Regions from separate parts of the Halalkalibacterium halodurans genome, predicted to be linked through region 2. Evidence: a T-box and tRNA genes for the amino acid it is inferred to sense, from the RefSeq annotation. Region 2 holds a T-box; the other holds one or more tRNA genes.
What was found. A T-box is a leader RNA that pairs with one kind of tRNA and senses whether it is charged. The one in region 2 lies ahead of FED51_RS15425 (valine--tRNA ligase), so its partner is inferred to be a tRNA-Val.
Positions count from the first base shown of each region.

Region 1: it has a tRNA-Val gene. The T-box ahead of FED51_RS15425 (valine--tRNA ligase) is inferred to sense a tRNA for this amino acid. The anticodon was not compared.

Region 1 covers NZ_CP040441.1:2,851,875-2,862,986, reverse strand. The annotation lists gene FED51_RS13835 (YolD-like family protein) at 75-425, opposite strand; gene FED51_RS13830 (DNA polymerase IV) at 909-2,138, opposite strand; gene FED51_RS13825 (proline dehydrogenase family protein) at 2,366-3,286, opposite strand; gene FED51_RS13820 (sigma-54 interaction domain-containing protein) at 3,516-5,096, shown strand; gene FED51_RS13815 (PH domain-containing protein) at 5,145-5,531, shown strand; gene pruA (L-glutamate gamma-semialdehyde dehydrogenase) at 5,608-7,155, opposite strand; tRNA gene FED51_RS13805 (tRNA-Val) at 7,484-7,556, shown strand; gene FED51_RS13800 (DUF4017 family protein) at 7,765-7,953, shown strand; gene FED51_RS13795 (phosphotransferase) at 8,091-8,366, opposite strand; gene FED51_RS13790 (SMI1/KNR4 family protein) at 8,473-8,955, shown strand; gene FED51_RS13785 (tetratricopeptide repeat protein) at 9,033-9,602, shown strand; partial or broken gene FED51_RS13780 (IS1595 family transposase) at 9,705-9,945, opposite strand; gene FED51_RS13775 (CdaR family transcriptional regulator) at 9,999-11,112, shown strand, end outside.
Region 2 covers NZ_CP040441.1:3,163,226-3,174,337, reverse strand. The annotation lists gene spoVID (stage VI sporulation protein D) at 1-767, shown strand, start outside; gene FED51_RS15440 (hypothetical protein) at 780-1,649, shown strand; gene ysxE (spore coat protein YsxE) at 1,624-2,649, shown strand; gene FED51_RS15430 (hypothetical protein) at 2,749-2,934, opposite strand; T-box leader at 3,103-3,331, shown strand; gene FED51_RS15425 (valine--tRNA ligase) at 3,389-6,031, shown strand; gene FED51_RS15420 (bifunctional folylpolyglutamate synthase/dihydrofolate synthase) at 6,366-7,658, shown strand; gene FED51_RS15415 (sensor domain-containing diguanylate cyclase) at 7,690-9,393, shown strand; gene FED51_RS15410 (prepilin peptidase) at 9,533-10,279, shown strand; gene FED51_RS15405 (hypothetical protein) at 10,399-11,112, shown strand, end outside.

The DNA of each region.
Region 1 (11,112 bases), 310 kb from region 2:
CTGTTTGATCGTGTTTGGATTTATTTGGGGACTCAGGACATATGATCCCAATGTTACAGTAGCTTTTTAGGAAATCATTCATCTGCGTAGGAAACATCCATGATTACGTTAAAATGAATCCATTCAAATTCTTGATCGTGTTCGAATTTCAATTTCTCAAGCACGCGGTCGATAGAAGTCACCACCCCGACGATTTGTTTATTTTCGTACGTGTCAAAAACCGTTAATCTCACAGGTTTTCTTTTATGATAAGAGGCTTGGATGACAGAAGATAGTTCGTCTAATGTTTGCTGATCCATCTCCGGCTTCGCTTGTTTCTGTGATTGTCGGCGATAAGTATGCAGTGCCTCTACATGTTCAGGCAGCATCATCCGACTCGACTCCCATCTGAGGTTATATCCTGGCGTTAGCTTGTTGATTTTCATAAAGTTCACCCCTGTACCAAAGAACGTATGTTCTCTATTATAGTACCGAGTAGACACCGTGATTACAATTGGTAATTTATTCATATGGAAGTGTTTTAAAGGGATCGAAGACGTTCTTTAATTCATAAAGAACTAGAATGAACTGTTCAAATGCCCCTCCTTGGTTAATAGGAGAATTGTTTTTTACTGTTTGATAAACATATATAGCAAATTGAACCTAGTTCGATCCTTTGATCAATAGTTTTAAATGTCTATTGCACTTACTCATGATAAAACGGTACAGGATTAAAAAAATACAGAGGGGTTCCAGCGAATTTGAAAGGATTGTGTCGTTGCTCTTAACCACCCAAATGACGAAATACTAGCAAGAAGCGAATATTATGACAAATGAATTTGTGTACGAAGTGACGTTTTTAGATTAAGGCTATTAGATAGAGTGTGTCTGAGGTCGATCCAGATCCTCAGAACACTCTTTTTTGCTCATTATTTATAATGACCACCAATCTTTTTCGCTCGTTCCTCGGCTTGACTAGCAGAGAGGAAAGAAACCGCTCGCCGAATCGCGGTGTCTCCGAATTTTTCTTTAATCGTATCCATCGTATAGCCAAGCTGGTGGACCCGGTCGCGGTTGCCAAAAAAACTTAGCTGCCATGCCTCATCACTCGTTAAGTTGGAAAGATTCACATGTAAGCGACGAATGGGCTTTCCGTCCCAAAAACGTTCAAACAACGTGGCAGCACCCTCGTACACTTCCATCGTAATATTCGTATGGTTCGTCAGCTTCATTTGCCGATGAAAGCCGGTAGGGGTCTCCATGTTTGCTCCGCTCACACCGATGGCGACCGTTCGTCCCATCAAATGGGCCCGCCGCGCGCGCTTACATACTTCCTCACATAGCTCAAGGAGCACGACATGAATATCTTCGGCTTTGACGTAATCATGAGGGAGGGTCATGCCGTGACCAATTCCTTTTTGTTTGTCATGGGAATGGGGCGTGACCGGGGAAGGGTCGATGCCGTGAGCGGTAAGCCATAAAACGTGACCGTTCACACCCCATTTGCCTTTGATTCGTTCCAATGACGTGTTTGCTAGCTGACCGATCGTGCGAATGCCTTGGTTGCGAAAATGTTTCGTCATTTGCCTACCTACCCCGTATAGACATTCAATCGGAAGGGGCCACAGCAGCCGCTCCATTCGTTCTTTGGTTAAATGGAAAACTCCGGAGGGCATCTTTTTCGCAAAATTGTCGCACGCCATTTTCGCTAGCACTTTACTTTCACCCATCCCGATTCGTGCTCGCACACCTGTTTCATGCCAAATCGCTTGCTGCACCTTTTGTGCGATCTCGCGAGGAGCACCGAATAGGCGCTGGCTATGGGTGACGTCCATAAACTGTTCATCGATCGAAAACGGTTCAATCAAGTCGGTAAAACGTTCCAAAATCTCTGTAATCTGCACAGAAACCGTTACATATTGCTGCATGTGGGGACGGACGACGACTGCTTCTGGGCATTTTTGCTGAGCTTCCCATAGCCGTTCCCCGTTTGTAACCCCGCGAGCTTTGGCAACAGGGCACGCAGCCAAAATCACACCGGAGCGCCGCTCGGGATCACCGGAGACGAGCAAGGGGCGTCCAGAGAGTTCTGGATGGTTCGCCCGCTCAACAGAAGCGAAAAACGATTCCATATCGACCATAAAGATGACTTTATCCACTGTCAACACCTCGTAAGAACATTTGTTCTGGTACAGTATATGTGAATATTTGTTCGTTTAATAGTAGTAATTTGTTCTTCTGTTAACGGGTGGTTCCAGTCATTACACGATCATCCATAATTGTCGATCATCAGGGGAATCTGAGCTTTCACTAGGAAGACTTGGTTTATCTTTCATAGCACTTTCTTAAAAGGTAAGAAAAAACCGTTCGGAAAGATCCGAACGGTTTATTTTGAGAAAAAGCCACGCAAGGCGAAGGCGACATTTTGTGGACGCTCTGCAAGGCGACGCATAAAATAGCCGAACCAATCAATACCAAATGGAACGTAAATGCGGACGTTATAGCCTTCTTTTACGAGCTCTTCCTGCAAGTTGGTGCGGAAGCCGTACAACATCTGGAACTCAAATTGAGAATGGGAGATGCCCTTTTCTTTTACGTAAGCTTTCACTCGATCAATGATTTGATGATCATGGCTCGCAATGGCAGTGTACGTTCCACTATCCAAATGGAGCTTGATCATGTTGAAGTAGTTTTCATCGATTTTTTCTTTTTCTTGATAGGCTACTTCTGGCGATTCTTTGTAAGCCCCTTTAACGAGTCGAAGAGGAATTCCTTCCAATGCCCGTACGTCATCCAATGCGCGGAACAAATACGCTTGAATAACAGTTCCCACATTGTCATAAGTTTTCCGAAGTTCCGCTAAAATGTCTAACGTTTGCTGACAATGTCCATAATCCTCCATGTCAATGCGGACGAAAATCCCTAGCTCTGCTGCCTTTTTCATAATGCGCTCCATGTTTTCAAGACAGAAGCTTTGATCGATGTCAAGACCAAGCTGAGTTAATTTCAATGACAAGTTACAGTTCACCCCGGAGGAAGCAATCTGTTCGAGTGTCTGAATACAATGGTCTGTCGCTTCAATGGCTTCTGTTCGTTCTTCAACAAATTCACCGAGATGATCAAGTGTGGCGGAAAGTCCTTTTTCATTCAACTCTTTTACTTTTTCGATCGCTTCGCTAATCGTCACACCAGCGACCACTTGAGAGGCACCTAATTTTAACCCCCACTTTTTGGCTAATTTATTCATTGATTTGCTTTGAGATAAGCTAGTAAAAAATGATTTCAAAGGCTGCTCAAGCGCCATCATAGAAAAACCTCCTTTAATAGGCTTTTTTACTTTATATTCATGCAAGGATCGTGCCAATTGATTAGTTACACTACAGAGGATCAACCTTTCGTGAAAAACGACCAAAGTTTTGGTGGAGGAAGGTGTCACAACGAAAAAAAGTGTAGAATATTTAGACAAAATCGTATAAAATAAATGTACATTAGACATTATTGTAAACCCTTACATCGTTGGCGTGGAGGTGTTTCCGTTGATTAAAGATGTTCGTTTGCGGGAGATGGCAAGCCCGTTAGGAGAAGAACAGCCAAAAGAGAATGACGCACTGAAGGTTCATGAATCTACGAAACTATCTGAGGTGAGTCTGTCCGAACTAAAGGACATGATCCTTGTTGACGATCAAGGACAGCCTGTTGGATGGATTTCAAAGGAAGCGTTCATAAAACAATTGCTGGACGCTTACCAAATGCATCATGCTTTCTTTCAAGCGTTTCTCGCCTCTGCCGATGACGCAGTGACGATTGTCGATAAAGACGGAATCGTCAAAGGTTGGAGCAAACGCTCGGAAGACATGTACGGTCTCCCTTACGAAGAAGTGGTGGACCAGCCAATCAACACCTTTTTCGATAGCAACGCATTAATGGTTATTTCAACAATACAGCAAGAAATGAAAGTAGAGAAAAAATACAATCAGCCGAAGCATGACATCCATGTATTAATCAACTCTATGCCCGTCTATCGCAACGGTGCCTTAATCGGCGGAATTTCTGTTGAAAGAGACATTAGTGACCTCGTCAAGTTGAACAATGAGCTGGCGACAACGACCGCGTATTTACACGACCTTGAGTCCAATGTGATCCAGCAAAACAATCTCGCACCATTTCAAAAGATCAAAGGGCGAAGTGATGCCCTTCAGCGCGCCGTCCGGTTAGCGAAAAAGGTCGCCACAACCGATGCGTCCGTTCTCATTACAGGAGAGAGCGGAGTCGGAAAGGAACTGTTTGCTGAGGGCATCCATCTTGCTAGCCAGAGGGCAGATAAGCCGTTCATTGCCATTAACTGTGGGGCAATTCCTGCGGCGCTATTTGAAAGCGAACTGTTCGGTTATGAACCAGGCGCCTTTACAGGTGCGGTAAAGGGTGGGAAAAAAGGGAAGGTGGATGCAGCCAAAGGGGGGACTCTATTCCTTGACGAAATCGGGGAGCTCCCGCTTGAATTGCAAGTGAAGCTGTTGCGCGTCCTTCAGGAAAAAATGTTCTACCGTGTCGGCGGAACGGAAGCGATTCCGATCGATTTGCGTATTGTCGCAGCGACGAACCGTCATTTAGAAGAGATGGTGGAAAAAGGCGAGTTTCGCGAGGATTTATTTTATCGGATCAACGTCATCTCGATCCCAATTCCTCCTCTTCGCGAACGACCAGAGGATATCCCAGAGTTGATCCAGCTGTTTTTAAAAGAGTTTTCGCTGAAATACGCAAAGGCGATCCCGACGATCGACCCTGAAGTCATTTACACGTTACTGAAATATAAGTGGCCAGGAAACATTCGCCAGCTGCGAAATTTGATCGAGCGACTTGTCATTTTGAGCGGCGATGAGCACGATGTGATCAAGCTCCACCATCTCCCAGAAGCATTGCAAGGAAAGAACGGGAAAGTGGAAACATTGAACGTGGAAAACGAAATCCCGGCCGCTCAACCTGAGAAAGCGGACGAGGTTGCGCAAATCAAAGCAGCCTTGACGCGGACGTACGGAAATAAATCGGCAGCCGCAAAGCTGCTCGGTATCTCAAGAGCAACCCTCTACAATAAAATGAAACGATACGAATTAGAGTAGGGAGGAGCACGATGACATTTCCATCAAAAAAAGATTTTTGGATTGGTCTTGTGCTGTTACGGATCGGCAGGAGTTCTTTTCATTCCTCCGATCGTAGAACAAAGTGTCATTCTTTTGATTGTCCTCCTCTCGATCGTCATCTTCCTTTTATCGATTTGGTTTCGAACGTATGACCGAATCGATGGGGACAGACTATTCGCGATCAGTGGTCCATTTCGATGGAGCATCCCAATTCAAGACATTCGGAGCATTGAAAAGCGGAAAAACTTGCTTTCAGGGCCAAGCTTGTCACTCGATCGGTTGACGATTCTATATGGGGTAGGCTATGACATCATCGTCATCTCACCTGAAAAGGAAGATGTGTTTCTTCAATTGTTGCTGGACAAAAATCCAAACATCGAACTTAAGGGGGTTCCCGAAAATCTTGACCATTAGCAGGGCGCTACGAGGCGTCCTGTTTTTGCATTTTTAAACGAAAAAGGTATGAGCCTGAGCCCATACCTTGCTGTGATTAATACATTTCTGATACTGTCTTCGCTTGCATATGAAGCGCTAAATAGTCAGGACCACCTGCTTTTGAATCGGTACCAGACATTTTAAAGCCGCCAAATGGATGATAGCCAACGATTGCTCCTGTGCAATTACGGTTGAAATACAAGTTTCCGACATGGAACTCTCGCTTTGCTTGCTCGATGTGGGCGCGATTTCTCGTAATCACCGCTCCTGTTAAGCCATACTCTGTGTTGTTGGCAATTTCGAGTGCATGATCAAAATCGTTCGCTTTGCTGAAAGCAACCACCGGTCCAAATATTTCTTCTTGCATGATCACCGCTTCTGGATCAAGGTCAGCAATAATCGTCGGTTGGATGAAGAAGCCTGTAGAGCTGTCTCCTTCTCCGCCCGTCATGAGACGGCCTTCTTTTTTACCAATTTCAATGTATGACATAATTTTTTCAAACGCTTTTTCATCAATTACTGGTCCCATGTAGTTGTCGCGGTTCGTAGGATCGCCAACCGTTAAGTTTTTCGCAAGGGCGACCGTTTTTTCTAACACTTCATCGTAGACATCCTTGTGGATAACAGCCCGTGACCCAGCAGAACATTTTTGTCCCGAGAACCCGAAGGCGGAGACGAGGATGGATTCTGCAGCCAAATCAAGATCAGCATCGCGATCGACGACAACGGTATCCTTTCCACCCATTTCTACAATGACGCGCTTCAAGTGGTTTTGTCCTGGTCGAACAACAGCTGCCCGCTCATATAAACGAACACCGACATCTTTTGAGCCCGTAAACGTAATAAGACTCGTTTTCGGATGATCAACAAGGTAGTCACCGACTTCAGCGCCGCTTCCTGGTACATAGTTGATAACGCCTTTTGGTAACCCTGCATCCTCAAGAACTTCAACAAATTTAGCAGCAACGACAGGTGTCGTACTGGCAGGCTTAAGGACAACTGTGTTTCCTGTCACAATCGGAGCTACTGCCGAACCGACCATGATCGCAAGGGCGAAGTTCCATGGAGAAATCGTAACTGTCACGCCCATTGGTGTATAGAAGTAACGGTTTTGCTCGCCTGGACGGCTAAGAATCTCTTTTCCCCTATTAAGCTCAATCATTTGCCGAGCATAATATTCAAGGAAGTCGATCGCTTCCGCCGTATCCGCATCCGCTTCCTTCCACGGCTTCCCAGCTTCATGTACAAGCCATGCAGAAAACTCATGCTTGCGGCGACGGATGATCGCAGCAGCCTTCACTAAAATGTTCGCACGCTCCTCAGGGTTGACGTTGCGCCAAGTTTGGAACGCTTCATCTGCTGATTGAATAGCTTTCTCTGCAAGGTCCTGATTCGCTTTAGAAACAGAACCAACCAATTGATCTTTACGAGCAGGGTTCCAAGATTGGATCTTGTCCTCTGTTGTAACCCGCTCACCATTGATAATTAATGGATACTCTTTGCCTAACTCTTTTTCTACAAGTCCAAGTGCTTCTTCAAACGCTTTTCGATTCGCTTCCACCGTAAAATCTGTAAATGGCTCATGCTTATATGGTTGCAACATCAAAAATCCCCTCCATTAACTTTTTAATCGTTTCACCCATATATACATGCAACTTCCATGCCAACTTTTAAAAACGGAGAATGAACGGAAAAAAGGTTTATAACAAAAAAATAAAATAGACAAAAGTGTAAATTGTAAAAAGATTATGGTTAGTGAATAAACAATAGTGTATAAATAGACGATAGATTAGACGATGTTTTAGATAGTCGGTCACTCTTCGTGTGAAATAGCGGGGAATAGAATAGAGGAGAAATTTCTTTATAAAAAAGCATTGACCATTTCGAATTTTTTAGGTAATATAATACTTGTCTTCATTAACAGCATACATGATCCGTTAGCTCAGTTGGGAGAGCGCTACCTTGACAGGGTAGAGGTCACTGGTTCGAGCCCAGTACGGGTCATTCAAAAACATTGATAGAGAACACCTTTCGTTGATTGAAAGGTGTTCTTCTTTTGTTTAAATTTTGTTTTTGCCGTGTTCAATGTTCAGCTCTTTTCGTAAAGGTTGTTGCTTTTAAATAACAATTGAAAAATAGGGAAATATTTAACGGTTGTCGTATAATATAAATGGAATCACTATTAAACTCTTAGAAGAGAGGGGGAAAGAAGATGAAAAAAGTAGTTCCACCATTATTAGCATATTTGATTGTATGCATCGTTGCCATTATCCTTCCTGCATCAGAGGGATATAACACAGTAGCTTGGAAATTGTTAGTTGGACAAATTTATGCAGTACCTATTTTAATAGTTGTGGCTTTAATTTCGTTTTATGTTAACAGGAAAACTTCACCTAATTAAGCAAATAATATTACGGTCATATCTAAATTGATATGGCTTTTCTGCCGCGCAACCGAATCCTCGAGTATATCCGTTTTACGGACTCAAACAATAGAGGTATAAAAATATAAAAGCACAATTCCGGTTGGTGAATCTTTCTAAAGTTTATTTAAGACACGCCTTGTTCCACTCGTGTTCTGACCGTTGTTGCAGATCCCAAAATCTATAGGAAACGACATCGGTATACCGCATTCGGCTAACCGTTTCATTGTTTTAAATTCGCATTTCTTCTTGTCATACTCTGAAATATCGGCTATCCGAAGCAGCATCTTTTCGTTCGTCACGGTTTCAATATAATATTTTTTGTCGCTCGACCAGCCTTTATTTATTGGTTTGATTTTTTCAAATGTTGCGTAGTTTTTAATATCGAACATGAGTTGGTCTCCTTTTCGTAATTTAATTCCATTAAACTAAACTAGTATAGCTATTCCTCTGATAGTCGTCCATTTTAATCAATAATGTAGAAAGGTGAGAGTTAAAATGCTTCTCCAAAATACTCTTAATTACTTAAAAAAAGAATCTGCATTAACTATTTTACTTGATGATGGAACAACCACTCGGGTTAAATTTAAATTTAACCAGCCAGCTACAGAAAAAGAACTAAAAAAATTACCGTGTGATCTTCCAAATGAATACAAGGAGTTTTTACTTGTACATAATGGAGCTCAATTGTATGAAGATCTAGAAGATTGTGGTGATGGTTTTGAACTCTTTAGTGTAGATGAAATTCTCTTACACTATAGTTATTATAATGATTGGCCAAAGGGTTGGTTTCCTATTGGCGCAGGGTTTGACGGTGATTTATTGATAATAGCTCCTAACAAAGATAGACAAGGGTATATGTGCTGGATGGAAACGGGTGACTCGTTCGAAGAGCCCAATTATATTGGGAATTTAAAATTTGATGAATGGTTTAATTATTTCTGTATTGCTCAGGGATCAAAGTTTTGGGAATGGTATTAAAAGACCTTGTTTTAAAAGGCTGTTTTCGTAATGGTTTTAATTAATATCATTTGGATATTAAAAAGGAGGGGTATTGCTTGGATTTGTCTAATATTCCATCCAATTTGGATTTTTACTTTGATGATAATTTAAGGGAAGTTCCAGTTTCAACAATTGATATGATTAAAGGCATTGAATTTAAAAAAAAACAGAGTCATAGCCCCCAAGATAATGAGGAAGAATTGGCTAAAACATATGGTCTCATTGGTGTATATTCAAGAATTGTCAACAAAATAGAAGATAGTAAAAAATATCTTAGTTTAGCAATTGAAATGAATATACAATCAGGGAATCATAAGAGCCTGTTTGTCAATGAGTTACGCCTTGCACACACATATCAATGGGAAACCAACTATCATAAATCCAATAAATTATTTAAGAAACTTAAGGAACAGTCAGAAAGCGATACCGAACATAGTAATTATTTGGACTTCGTATATCAGCATTACGGAAAAAACCTATTTGACCAAAGTGAATATCAATTGGCTTTAAAATACGTTAAAAAGGCATTAAGAATCAGAGTGGAAAAAGGGAATAAAGAACTTATCGACTCAACGGAATATGCAATCAATATTTGCAATGAAAAGATAAAGCAGATAAAAGAGTAATTAAGCTATTGCCTCAGGTCGTGAACAGACGTTTTTACAGATTTTTGAGACGCAGAAATAAGCATGTGCTCAACTCGTTTTTCAAATGCAAGCTTTGCCCTAATTCAAGTTACGGCCTTGTGTTACGACAACTGCAATTTTAAGGTTAGAAATAATCCCTCTTTGTTCATCTTTTTCTCCACGTTTTTTGGGTTTTCATAGACTCACGAAAGAGGATTTCGTGACTCCCAACGATTTCTTAAAGTTGATGAAAGCCAAGACTTCCCAAGGCGTTCAAGATTTTATGTCTTTCATTTGACATGAACCATTCAAATTTTATTGAAGGGCTGATGGACAATTGCTTTTCACGTTACAATAGGAAAAACGGCATGGGAAGAGAAAGGGGGCGTATCCATAATGATTCGACCTTCATTAGCGCATACGATTATTTCAGAGGTGCGAAAGCTGCTTGATGAAGATTTGATCGTGGTTGATCCAAGTGGAACGATTATTGCAAGCACGGACAAAGAGCGAATGGGCTCCTTTCACGAGGGAGCTCTCATTTCGTACAACGAGCGACGCCGATTGATTATTACACAAGATGATGAAAGCAAATTAACTGGTGTGAAAGCAGGGATCAATCTCCCTATTTTCTTTCAGGATCAAGTGGTAGGCGTAATCGGAATCACGGGCGACCCTTCGAAAGTTTCTGCCTACGGAGAGCTATTGAGGAAAATGACCGAATTGCTCATTAAGGAGAAATATTATGCAGAGCAGCTAGAATGGCATGCGCGCACGCTGGAAGCCTTCGTTTTTGATTGGGTGCAGCAAAAGGAATGGACACGTAGCTTTATCAATCAAGCGAAGATGTTACATATTGATTTAACGGTTTCTAGGCAAGTGATCATTGGCTATTATGGTCAACACAATAGGGAACGGATTCAACGGGAGTGGTGGATAGATGTTAGCCAAACGTTCACTCGGCAAAAGGATGACCTTCTCGTCCGTTGGGGAAATGATCGGTTTGTGATGCTGCTAGCGAACAAAGCGGAGGGAAAAGAACGTGCGGTCCATTCGATTCAACAAATCCAAAAATACATTCAAAATAAGTACAGACACTCCCTTTCTTTTGGAGTGGGTCAAAGCGTTTGTCCACAAGAGCTGTATCGTTCTTTTGAGCAGGCTGAACGTGCCTTGGCGGTGGCGGTGCGTACTCAATCCATTGTCTTTGAAGAAGACCTTCGCCTAGACATGTGTTTACAAGATGTCAAAAAACAAACTCGGGTAGATTTCGTCCAACGAACCCTTGAACCGATCATGAAAGATGAGGATTTACTTGAAACGTTAAAAACATTTATTGCGCGTAATCAATCGTTCAAAGAGACAGCCGAAACCCTTCATATCCATATTAATACGCTTCACTATCGACTGAAAAAAGTGGAAGACAAGACGGGGTTAAACCCTCGTGATTTTCACGACTTAACGACCCTGTATCTAAGCTTATTCTTTTTAGAAGATAATCTAAAAAATT
Region 2 (11,112 bases):
CCATCGACCCACTCCCGAAGCCACCACAGTTAGAGCCTATCCCATCTACTTTTTCGTTTGAAGCGAAAAAACCGTTTGTGAATGAGGAGGCTGGTGCATGGAATGAGGGAGTGCAGTCTCGACAAACATTTAAATTTCAACCAGCAGATAATGAAAATAAACTAGAGGAAGATGTGGTTGTATCGAACGAAGAGCAGGCACACGAAGGGGAGTCAATAGAGGAATCAAAAGCGGATCAGGCAAAAGTGGAGGAGTCTACAGCCTCCGTTCAAAAGCAGCAAGAGGAAAATCATCAACAAGAAGTTACATCAGTTGCTAATCAGGATGAGACAGCAGAGGGGCAAGTCAACGAAGAAAATGCTATTGAACCAGCGCTGATGCGTGGAGAAGTAGACGTAGAACACTATGATTCCGAAAGTGTGGAAGAAGAAGAGAATCCTACGAAAATTCAACTTGGCGTTCAGCGAGAGGAAGTAGCAATAGACGAGGAATCACAAGAAGATCTAGGGGAAGATACAGACGAACCAAAAGGACATCGAGAAGAGAATGCCCTTTATTTAACAAAAATGATGACGAACGGTGAAGAGGAATTTTCGAAGTTAAAGATGTGCATCATTCAAGAAAATGAATCTCTCGATATGATCGCCGAGCGATATGATATTTCGACAAGTCACTTAATACGTTTCAATCGTTTAACAGAGGAACGGGTGGAAGAAGGGCAAATTCTTTACATTCCTGTCCCATCCCATCAGTCGAAAGAGGGGTAAGGAGGAGCAGTTATGGCTCTTGTCAACCACTTGAAGGAAAATTACTCATATCAGGAAGTGGTCCAGCTTTCCGAGCATCTCATTCAAACAGAGTATGGCCATAAGAGGATTGAATATTGGGACGAATTTGATTTACTTGAATGGCATGTTGCTTGGCGAGATACATGCCAGCAGCCCCCGCATGTGTTTGTTGATCGAATGATACGAACGAAAGATGGGCGAACCGCCATTCCATATGAACATCAATGGATTACCGTACATGATCATATGGAAGGAGCGGTTCCGCTTCAATTAGAAGAAAATCGGGAGGCGATATGGGGAGCGTTCATCGGGAACATGCTGGCATTTGGTGAACAAACCCCGTATAGCGCTTCAACTCAGGAACGTTTAATCGCTCCCTCTTCTGTTGAAACAGGGGGGCAATGGGCAGCACTTGTGCGAGAGGGTAAAAAACGAATTCAGCAATCTGAGCAATTAACGGCATGGTTTTCCAAGCTTGAGCCTCCAACATTACCAGCGTCACTGTCCATCGATCGTGGATACTCTTGGAACGGGTTATTTTTCTTCTGTCCAAGAAAAGAGGAACCTCAGAAGAGCTATGCTCCGTTACGAACCTTTCTTCTATTTTGGATGGAGGAGTATGGCACGGACTCATTAAAACGTCTTCTTGATGAAATGGATGATTTTCACCCTTTAACAGACGGACAAGGGTATCTACTATTAGCTGAATGTTTGAAGCCGTATGAACTTCAAGGTGTACGGGAAGGTAAAGATGTGCGAAAGGAATGGGAGAAAGCACGTAAGCTAGTGCGAGAATTAAGCGGTTGGCTTGACGAAAAAAAGAAGGTGAGTGATTATGCAACAAGCTCAACTACCTCTTGAGGCGATTTTGTATCAGTATGATTTATATCCAGAAGCGGTAGAGGACCATGGGGAGAACGTGAAGAAACTCGTCACAAAGCACGGTTTATTTGCCTTAAAAAAGACGCAAATGACGCGATCGCAAGCCGATTGGTTCGTCTACTGTATGAGAAAGCTTGATCGTTTAGGCTATCGGAAAGTGGTCCCTCTTTTACCGACAAAGTTTGGTGAATATACACTGACAGATCGAGATACGAGTTTTTATGTGATGCCATGGATTGAATCAATTCCTTACAATGCCCGTGAATCACAAGAAGAGAAGCTGGCAGATCAGCTCGGTGTCATTCATCGTTTGACCGTAAAGACACAGCCGTTCTCGAAGGAGCAGCTTGAAGCTTCATACAACGAGCTGCGTGACCGATGGGATTCGCGATGGCTGACAATGAATCGCTTTGCAGATCAGGCGGAACGAAAAACGTATATGTCTCCTTATGAGCTAACGTTATTAACTCACTTTTCATTTTTAGAGCATATGGCCCACACGGCGAAGGAGTCCCTTGAAGCATGGTATGAGACGTGCTTGGAGAAAGAAAAATATCGAAGCGTCCTCTGTCACGGAAGGCTAAGCCGCGCCCATGCTTTTTTTAATGAGCGACATGAACCGTTGTTGTTTAACTTTGAGCGGGCTGCATTGGACACACCTGCTCGTGATTTAGCCAGCTTTTTTAGACATAGCTTTCCGCACGCCCTTTGGTCTGAAGAGGAAGGGCACCGCTGGCTTTATCGTTATGAGCAACACCTTCCATTACTAGAGGAAGAAAAACGGTTATTGCACGCCTATTTATCCTTTCCAGATCCAGTTATATACGGGATCGAAGCTTATCAACAGCAATCTGGTCCTCCATCAGAAGTCAAACATGTGAAGCGATTGGAGAAACGTTTGCTTAATTTGCGGCGAGTTGAACGATTTTCGAAAAGTTTGCTCCCCACACCAGCTATCAACGAAAGCGGACTATCATGACTGCCTTCTTACGAAGGTAGTCTCTTTGCACTTTATGAAGTTTTCCTTTTATAAGATTGGGCTATCCACCCTATCCTAATATATGGATGCCATCATGTTTTAGAATAACCGAATGAGCATACAGCAATAAAGGAAGATAAGGAATGTTAATAAAATGACGTCAAACGAAGTCGGGAAAAACAGTGTACGAAAAAATTGAAAAATGATTAACGGTAAAAGAAATTGGGCGATGATCGCGCGAATTTTTAAATACCATGGGGGTTTTTTGTAGTACGGTCGTCTCATCCGAAAGCACCTCTCACATACGGTGTATGATCTTGTTATCAGCCTATGCGTTTTCAAGGCAACTGGTGCATCGGCCCATGTATAATTATCATAAAAAGAGATCATGCTGTTGTTGACGATCCAATGAAGGAACGCTAAAATACTTATAAACGTATGATGTACATAATCTTAAATGCACAGATAGGGAAGAGTAGCTTCCGAACCCTTTTCAGAGAGAGGAATCCATTGGCTGGGAGGTTCCTTAGGATGTACGAGGTGAAGGTCGCCCTGGAGCAGCTTTACTGAACACAAGTAAGTAAGGTCGGCGAAAAGCCGTTATCATGTCGAGTGTGCCAATGGTGATGATTCCATAGGCAAACAAAGGTGGTACCGCGAGTAAACTCTCTTCGTCCTTTGAGCGAAGGGGGTTTTTTATGTTACTGCCGTAATTAAAGGTAAGCAAGGAGGAAAAAAGATGACAAAGCAGGATCAAGAAATGCCAACAAAATATCATCCACAAGACATTGAATCGAAGTGGTATGAATATTGGATTGAAGGGAAATTTTTTGAAGCTACATCTGATGAGACGAAAAAACCATACACCATAGTTATTCCACCACCGAATGTAACAGGGAAACTGCATCTAGGGCATGCGTGGGATACGGCGCTACAAGATATTCTCTCACGAGTAAAGCGAATGCAAGGGTATGATACCCTTTGGTTACCAGGGATGGACCATGCAGGGATTGCCACACAAGCAAAGGTAGAGGCGAAATTGCGAGAGGAAGGTAAGTCTAGATACGACTTAGGGCGCGAGGCGTTTGTGGAGAAAACGTGGGAATGGAAAGAAGAATATGCTGATTTTATTCGTCAGCAGTGGGCAAAACTTGGCCTCTCTCTCGACTATTCCCGCGAGCGATTTACGTTGGACGAAGGGCTGTCTAAAGCGGTTCGAGAAGTGTTTGTCAAGCTCTATGAGAAGGGGCTTATCTACCGAGGAGAATACATTATTAACTGGGACCCAGTGACGAAAACGGCCCTATCGGATATCGAAGTCATTTACAAAGATGTGCAAGGCTATTTCTATCATATGAAATACCCATTAGCCGATGGAGACGGAGCAATTGAGGTTGCCACGACGCGCCCGGAAACGATGCTTGGTGATACGGCTGTAGCCGTACATCCTGAGGATGAGCGGTATCAACACCTCATCGGCAAAATGGTGAAGCTTCCTATAACCGGACGAGAGATTCCAATTGTTGCTGATGATTATGTCGATATGGAATTTGGCTCTGGAGCGGTAAAAATTACTCCAGCCCATGATCCAAATGACTTTGAAATCGGTAACCGCCACAACCTTCCGCGCATTCTCGTTATGAATGAGGACGGGACGATGAATGAGAAGGCTGGCCAATATGAAGGCATGGATCGATTTGAATGCCGGAAGCAGATTGTCAAAGACCTACAAGAACAAGGGGTTTTATTTAAAATCGAAGAGCATGTTCACTCGGTCGGGCATTCAGAGCGTAGTGGTGCGGTAGTCGAGCCTTACTTATCGACACAATGGTTTGTCAAGATGAAGCCACTGGCGGAGCAAGCAATTGAACTGCAAACAACAGAAAACAAAGTCAACTTTGTCCCGGACCGATTCGAAAAAACATATCTTCGCTGGATGGAAAACATTCGCGACTGGTGCATTTCTCGTCAGCTTTGGTGGGGGCATCGTATTCCTGCATGGTACCATAAAGAAACAGGAGAAGTGTATGTAGGACATGAAGCGCCGCAGGATAAAGACAATTGGAAACAAGATGAGGACGTTCTTGATACGTGGTTTAGCTCAGCCCTATGGCCGTTTTCAACGATGGGATGGCCAGATGAGGAAGCACCAGACTACAAGCGTTACTACTCAACTGATGCGCTAGTGACAGGCTATGACATTATCTTCTTCTGGGTATCACGGATGATTTTCCAAGGCCTTGAATTTACCGGTCGACCACCGTTTAAAGATGTATTAATCCACGGTCTCGTTCGGGATGCAGAAGGACGAAAGATGTCCAAGTCGCTTGGTAATGGTGTAGACCCAATGGAAGTGATCGACAAATACGGAGCCGATGCCTTACGCTTCTTCTTAGCTACAGGTAGTTCCCCGGGAAATGATTTGCGCTTTTACTGGGAAAAAGTCGAATCAACATGGAATTTCGGCAATAAAATTTGGAATGCATCTCGCTTTGCTCTTATGAACATGGATGGAATGTCCTATGATGAAATTGACTTAACAGGTGAGAAATCAATTGCTGATCAATGGATTTTAACACGTCTTCAAGAAACGATTGAAACAGTCACTCGCTTGATCGATGCTTACGAATTTGGTGAAGTCGGTCGCCATTTATATAACTTTATTTGGGATGATCTATGTGATTGGTATATTGAAATGGCGAAACTCCCTTTATATGGGGAAGACGAAGTGGCGAAAAAGACGACTCGTTCTGTATTAGCCTACGTTCTTGACCAAACGATGCGTCTCTTACATCCACTCATGCCGTTTATTACCGAGGAAATATGGCAGCATTTGCCGCATGAGGGCGAATCGATCACTGTTGCTTCATGGCCGGTGAAATCAGAAGAATTTACGTTTGAACAAGCGATGGGCGACATGGAGCTATTGAAAGACATTATTCGCTCTGTCCGCAATACCCGTGCGGAACTAAATGTTCCGATGAGCAAGGAAATTGAATTGCATATTCAAGCGAAGAACGATGACGTTCTGACTCAGCTAGAGCGAGGGAAGCACTACATTGAAAAGTTTTGTAACCCTAGCACGCTTGTAATGGGAACGGCGATTGAAAAACCAGAGAAATCCATGTCGAATGTTTTATCAGGGGTTGAGCTTTACTTACCGTTGGCTGGATTGTTAGATTTAGAGGAAGAAATTGCTCGCCTTGAAAAAGAAGAGAATAAGCTCGAAAAAGAAGTAGAACGAGTACAGAAAAAACTGTCTAATCAAGGTTTTTTAGCAAAGGCCCCAGAGAAAGTAATCGAAGAAGAGCGGAAGAAGGAAGCAGATTATCTCGAAAAACGAGCAGCGGTCAGAGCAAGAATTAAAGAACTAAAAGGATAAAAAGAGGGCGCTGTAATCACAGCGCTCTCTTTTATGATTTAAAATAGTAGGCGCTCTCTTGTCTTTTTACCTTTATGCGAGTACGAAAGATCATTAATGATAAGTTATAGTCTATATGTAATAGGTATTTAGTTCTTATTAGTCAATTTTCGACAATCTTTCTCATCATTCTTTTTGCGTGTTTATGGTATGATAGAATCAAGGTATAAGGTAATGGTTAGTTTAAAAATTTTCTAATATGTCTGTTAAAAGACGATTTGTATTTCATCATTGCTGGGTGGATGAACTCTCGTTATAATCATGTCATACTTGATCGACATGGAGGAAAATAGCTGTGCAAAATGAAAGGCAAGCCATTGAATGGATTCATACTTTTTTACCGTTTGGAATTAAGCCAGGTTTACAACGAATTGAATGGATGTTGGAGAAGCTTGGACACCCAGAAAAAGAGTTAAACGTTGTTCATATCGGTGGAACGAACGGAAAGGGTTCAACGGTTAGCTTTATGCGTTACATGCTCACCGAAGCAGGCTACAACGTAGGTACGTTTACATCTCCTTATATTGAACATTTTAGGGAACGTATTGCTTATAAAGGCGAACCGATCAGTAGCGAAGAGCTTGTTCGAAGCTGCTTAAATATTATCGACGTGGTGGAAGAGCTCAAAAGGACAGATTTGGGGAGCCCCACGGAGTTTGAGGTTATTACGGTCATAGCCTTTGACTTTTTTGCCCGTGTGAACCCTGACATCGTTCTACTAGAGGTCGGGCTTGGGGGGAGACTTGACTCCACAAATATTGTGACCCCGCTTCTATCGATTATTACGTCAATTGGACACGATCACATGAACGTATTGGGGGGAACCCTTGAAAGCATTGCTTATGAAAAAGCGGGGATTATTAAGCCGGATATTCCAGCCATCGTTCATGTTAAACAACCTGAAGCGTTTCGGGTGATTCAGGATAAGGCGAACAAGGTGAAAGCTCCGCTCTTTGCTTACGGAACTGATTTCCACTCCTTGCCCAAAAGTGTGACAATGGATAAACAGTTTTTTTTATATCAATCACAATCAGGTCTCACCCTATCGTTAGAAACGGTAATGAAAGGCCACCATCAAATAGAGAACGCAAGTATGGCGATTCAAGCCATCGAACAATTACGATCCATGAAACACTACGAGCTCTCTAATGACCATATTGTTAGGGGGATTAGGAACACGACATGGATTGGGCGTTTTGAAAAAATATCTGAAGCACCGCTTACGTTTGTAGATGGAGCTCATAATGAAGAAGGCATGAAAGCACTAGCCGAATTACTAGCGCTTCACTTTCCAACGTATAAGTATCGCTTTGTCATGGCTGTAACGAAAGAAAAAGAGATGAAAGCTTTACTGGCCCCTTATGTTGACCTTCCCGCTTCTTTTACTTTTACGACATTTGAATTTGAACGAGCTCAGAAAGCAGAGCAATTGTATGAACAAGCGCCTGTTTATAACAAATCCATTTGTGCAGATTGGAAAGTGGCCATTAGGCGAGAACGAGAAAGTTGTAAAGCTAATGAAATGGTTATCATCTGCGGGTCACTTTATTTTATTTCAAAAGTTAGGGCGTTTCTGTTAGAGAGATAACGTGTATTCCGCTGGGGAGGTGAGCAATGCGATGAATCTAAAGCAAAAGCAATGGTTATGGGGACTGTATCTTGGGTATCTTGTCGTATTGTTCGCTTTAAGCGTTGTTCTCATTCCCCGCGGTGATTTGACCGCTATTGAAAAAATAAGCTTTTTACTCTTGATGATCTTAACGGCGTCGATGCCGATCATTTATCGTGGCCATGTGCTCACCCTTTTTCAGTGGGTGAGTCTGGCTGTCTTTTTGAAATATGGGCTTCTTGTAGAAATTGTCATGACCCAATTTGCGATCATTACTGCTCTATACTCAGCTGGTGTACGATATGGAAGCCTATATAGAATTCCAGTAAACACATTTATTTTTTTGATTACTTCCCTTGTGTCAGCCGCTGTTTTTTATTTTTTAGGTGGTGAAGTTGGACGAGGTTTAGCCTTAACTTTTCAACAACAGCTCGTTCCGATATTTGCATATGCGGTGACGTTTCTAGTCGTTAATCATACCTTGATTCACTTGTTTCGGGTACTTGTATTAAAGGCGAATTCTTCATTTCTGAAGGGGATTATGCGAGAAGTAGCCATCTCTAGCATTATGCTACCGTTAGGTTTAATGCTTTTATATTTATCAGAAGCAGTTGGTCTCGTGGCAGTCTTTATTTTAGGATCTTTTTTTGCGGGGATCGGCATGTTTTTGCAAATGTATCATAAGAGCCAGTATACGAACCGAATGCTAAAGGACGTGACAGAGTACGGCCATGAGTTAAATGCTTGTAACACACGGGAGAAGTTAATTCATCTATTTGCCGTACAAGTAGAGCAGTTTTTAGAAGCTGATACGGTTGTTCTTTATGAGGGGAAACAACAGGAACTCAATCTGTTGAATGGCAGTTTACTAGATGCTGAATGGTCAAACCATTTTCAAAACGGAGATCTTTATAGTAAAAACGTTTATGAGACAGGAAGCCCTTATACGATGCTAAGAAGAGAAGACGGTGACCTACGAGATATCCGCTTGCCTGAAATCTATCAGTCTGTTGTTTCATTACCGATTCGTCAAAAAGAAGATACGTATGGAGTCATTACGGTTTTTTCAAAGAACATGTATCATTTTAAGAAGCAGCGGATTCATATGCTAGAAATATTGGTCAATATTTTTGCTGTCGCGATTAAAAATGTTGACTTGCTAGAAACGACAAAACAAGAAAGCGTCCGCGATCCTTTAACTGGCCTTTATAATTTTCGTTATATGATGGAAGCATTGAAGAAAACCGTGAATGAGGCTGACTTCCCGTTTTCAATTATTCTTCTGGATCTGGATCATTTCAAAAAGATTAATGATACGTATGGGCATCAAAGTGGGAATGATGTACTTGAAGCGGTGGCTGATCGGATGAGAAAGATATGTCCAGATAACAGTGTGATTTCTCGGTATGGTGGAGAAGAATTTGTCATATTGCTACCTCATCATGGTGAAGAGGACGCACGTCAAGTGGGAATTCTACTTCAACAGGATTTCTCTTCTCGCTCGATACTCATTCGATCCGATCTATTAGTAGGAGAAACGGTGGACATTAAAGTCACCGCAAGCTTCGGTATAGCAGAGGCTGGAAAAAAAGATCATGCCATGGACCTCATACGTAAAGCTGATCGGGCGATGTATAACGGTGCTAAGTCAAAGGGACGTAATCGAGTCGCGACCTATAGCGATATAAAACAAGAGCACTCCCTATCATTGTAAGAAGAGATCCTATCTTGTGAAAATGATGAAAAGGAATAGACATTTTCATCCTATCCTTTATACTTAAAGTGGGAGATTTCCACCACTTCCGAAAACAATATTATTTGTGAGGTTTTGCCATTTGCATCAGATTGATGTGATGTCGTTTCTCCTACTCTTCGTGCTCGGTATGGTACTTGGTTCGTTTTTTAATGTGATCGGTTTGCGTGTGCCGAAAGGACAATCAATCGTGGCTCCTCGCTCCCATTGCCCATACTGTAAAAGGACACTTGCCACGATTGAGTTAATCCCTGTCCTTTCCTATGTTTGGCAAAGAGGCCGATGCCGAAACTGTCGTCAAAAAATATCTCCCCTTTACCCATTCGTCGAGTTAGCTGTAGGGTCCGGTTTTTCCATAATGCTTCTTGTCTTTGGCTGGAATATGGAATTACTTGTAGCTCTCGCGCTCGTCTCTCTCTTTTCGATCATCTTTGTTAGTGACCTTGTTTACATGATCATTCCAGACCGCATCATTCTCTTCTTTGCTATCTTATTTGTTCTTTTTCGCGCAACGCTCGCTCCACTAAACCCGTGGTGGGATGCTTGGGCAGGAGCCGTTGTAGGATACATCTTATTGTTCATCGTCTATTTGATCGATCCTAACGGAATCGGTGGAGGAGATGTGAAGCTTTTTACTGTCCTCGGATTCGTATTAGGGTGGAAACTTACACTAGTAGCGATAATGCTATCCAGCCTTTTTGGCGCGATTGGAGGCGGTGTTGGGATGATGCTGGGAAGAATTAAAAGACGAGAGCCCATTCCATTTGGTCCATTTATCATCTTAGGTAGCCTCACTGCTTATTTGTATGGAGAAGCTCTTATTCAATGGTACGTACGTTGGCTTTAAAACCTAAAAAAGTAGTGTCCAATGAAAAGTAATCGTTTTTTGCTTAAATGGTTCTATGAAATTCATTCGTTTAATAGACTTTAGGGAAAGGTGGAATTGCTAGAGAGGGTGTTGAGAATATGGATCAAAATAAGGCAAAAGTCTCGATTCGTCTGAATGGAAAGCGCCAACCATTTCAAGAATTAGTTGAGAACAACCCAGCCTCAACTGCAAAAAAAAATGACAGAAGCCGAAAGCCTAGAGAAGATGCAGATAAAGTGATCGATTTTCATAAAAGGTATGAAGATCGTATTCGGAATGAAGAACCATTTTGGGATGACGGGAACCGGAAGAAGAGTCCAAAAATCCCTTACAAACGTAAGAAAAAAAAGCCGTACGGAACAAATGAGAGGTTCGCACTAAAAGTAAAAAAAGTGCCGGTTATTCTCATTATGGCACTCGTATCAGCTTTAATCGTCGGGACAAGCTTAGGGTTCATTGTACTGACCATCTTTACAGCTGATGAATTACCTGTGGCATCTGGTGAAGTGCAGGAGACGGTTCCAGCTGTTTCACAAGGGGATGCTTCTTTTCCCGAGTTAGCGGTTGAGGTTGTCCAAGGTGGTGCTTTTACTTCAATTGAGGCTGGAGAAGCGGTCATCGCAAGCCTACAAGAGAAGGGAAGGGCAGCTGCTCTAGTAGAAAGTGATGATTCAGTTTACATGTTTATTGGCTTAGCGCAAGATCGGGCAAAAGCACAGGATGTGGCTCAAGCTTATTCAGAATTAGATCAAGATACGTACATTAAATCATTTGCAGGACCAACTTCCGATAGCAAAAGGTTAAACGAGGAA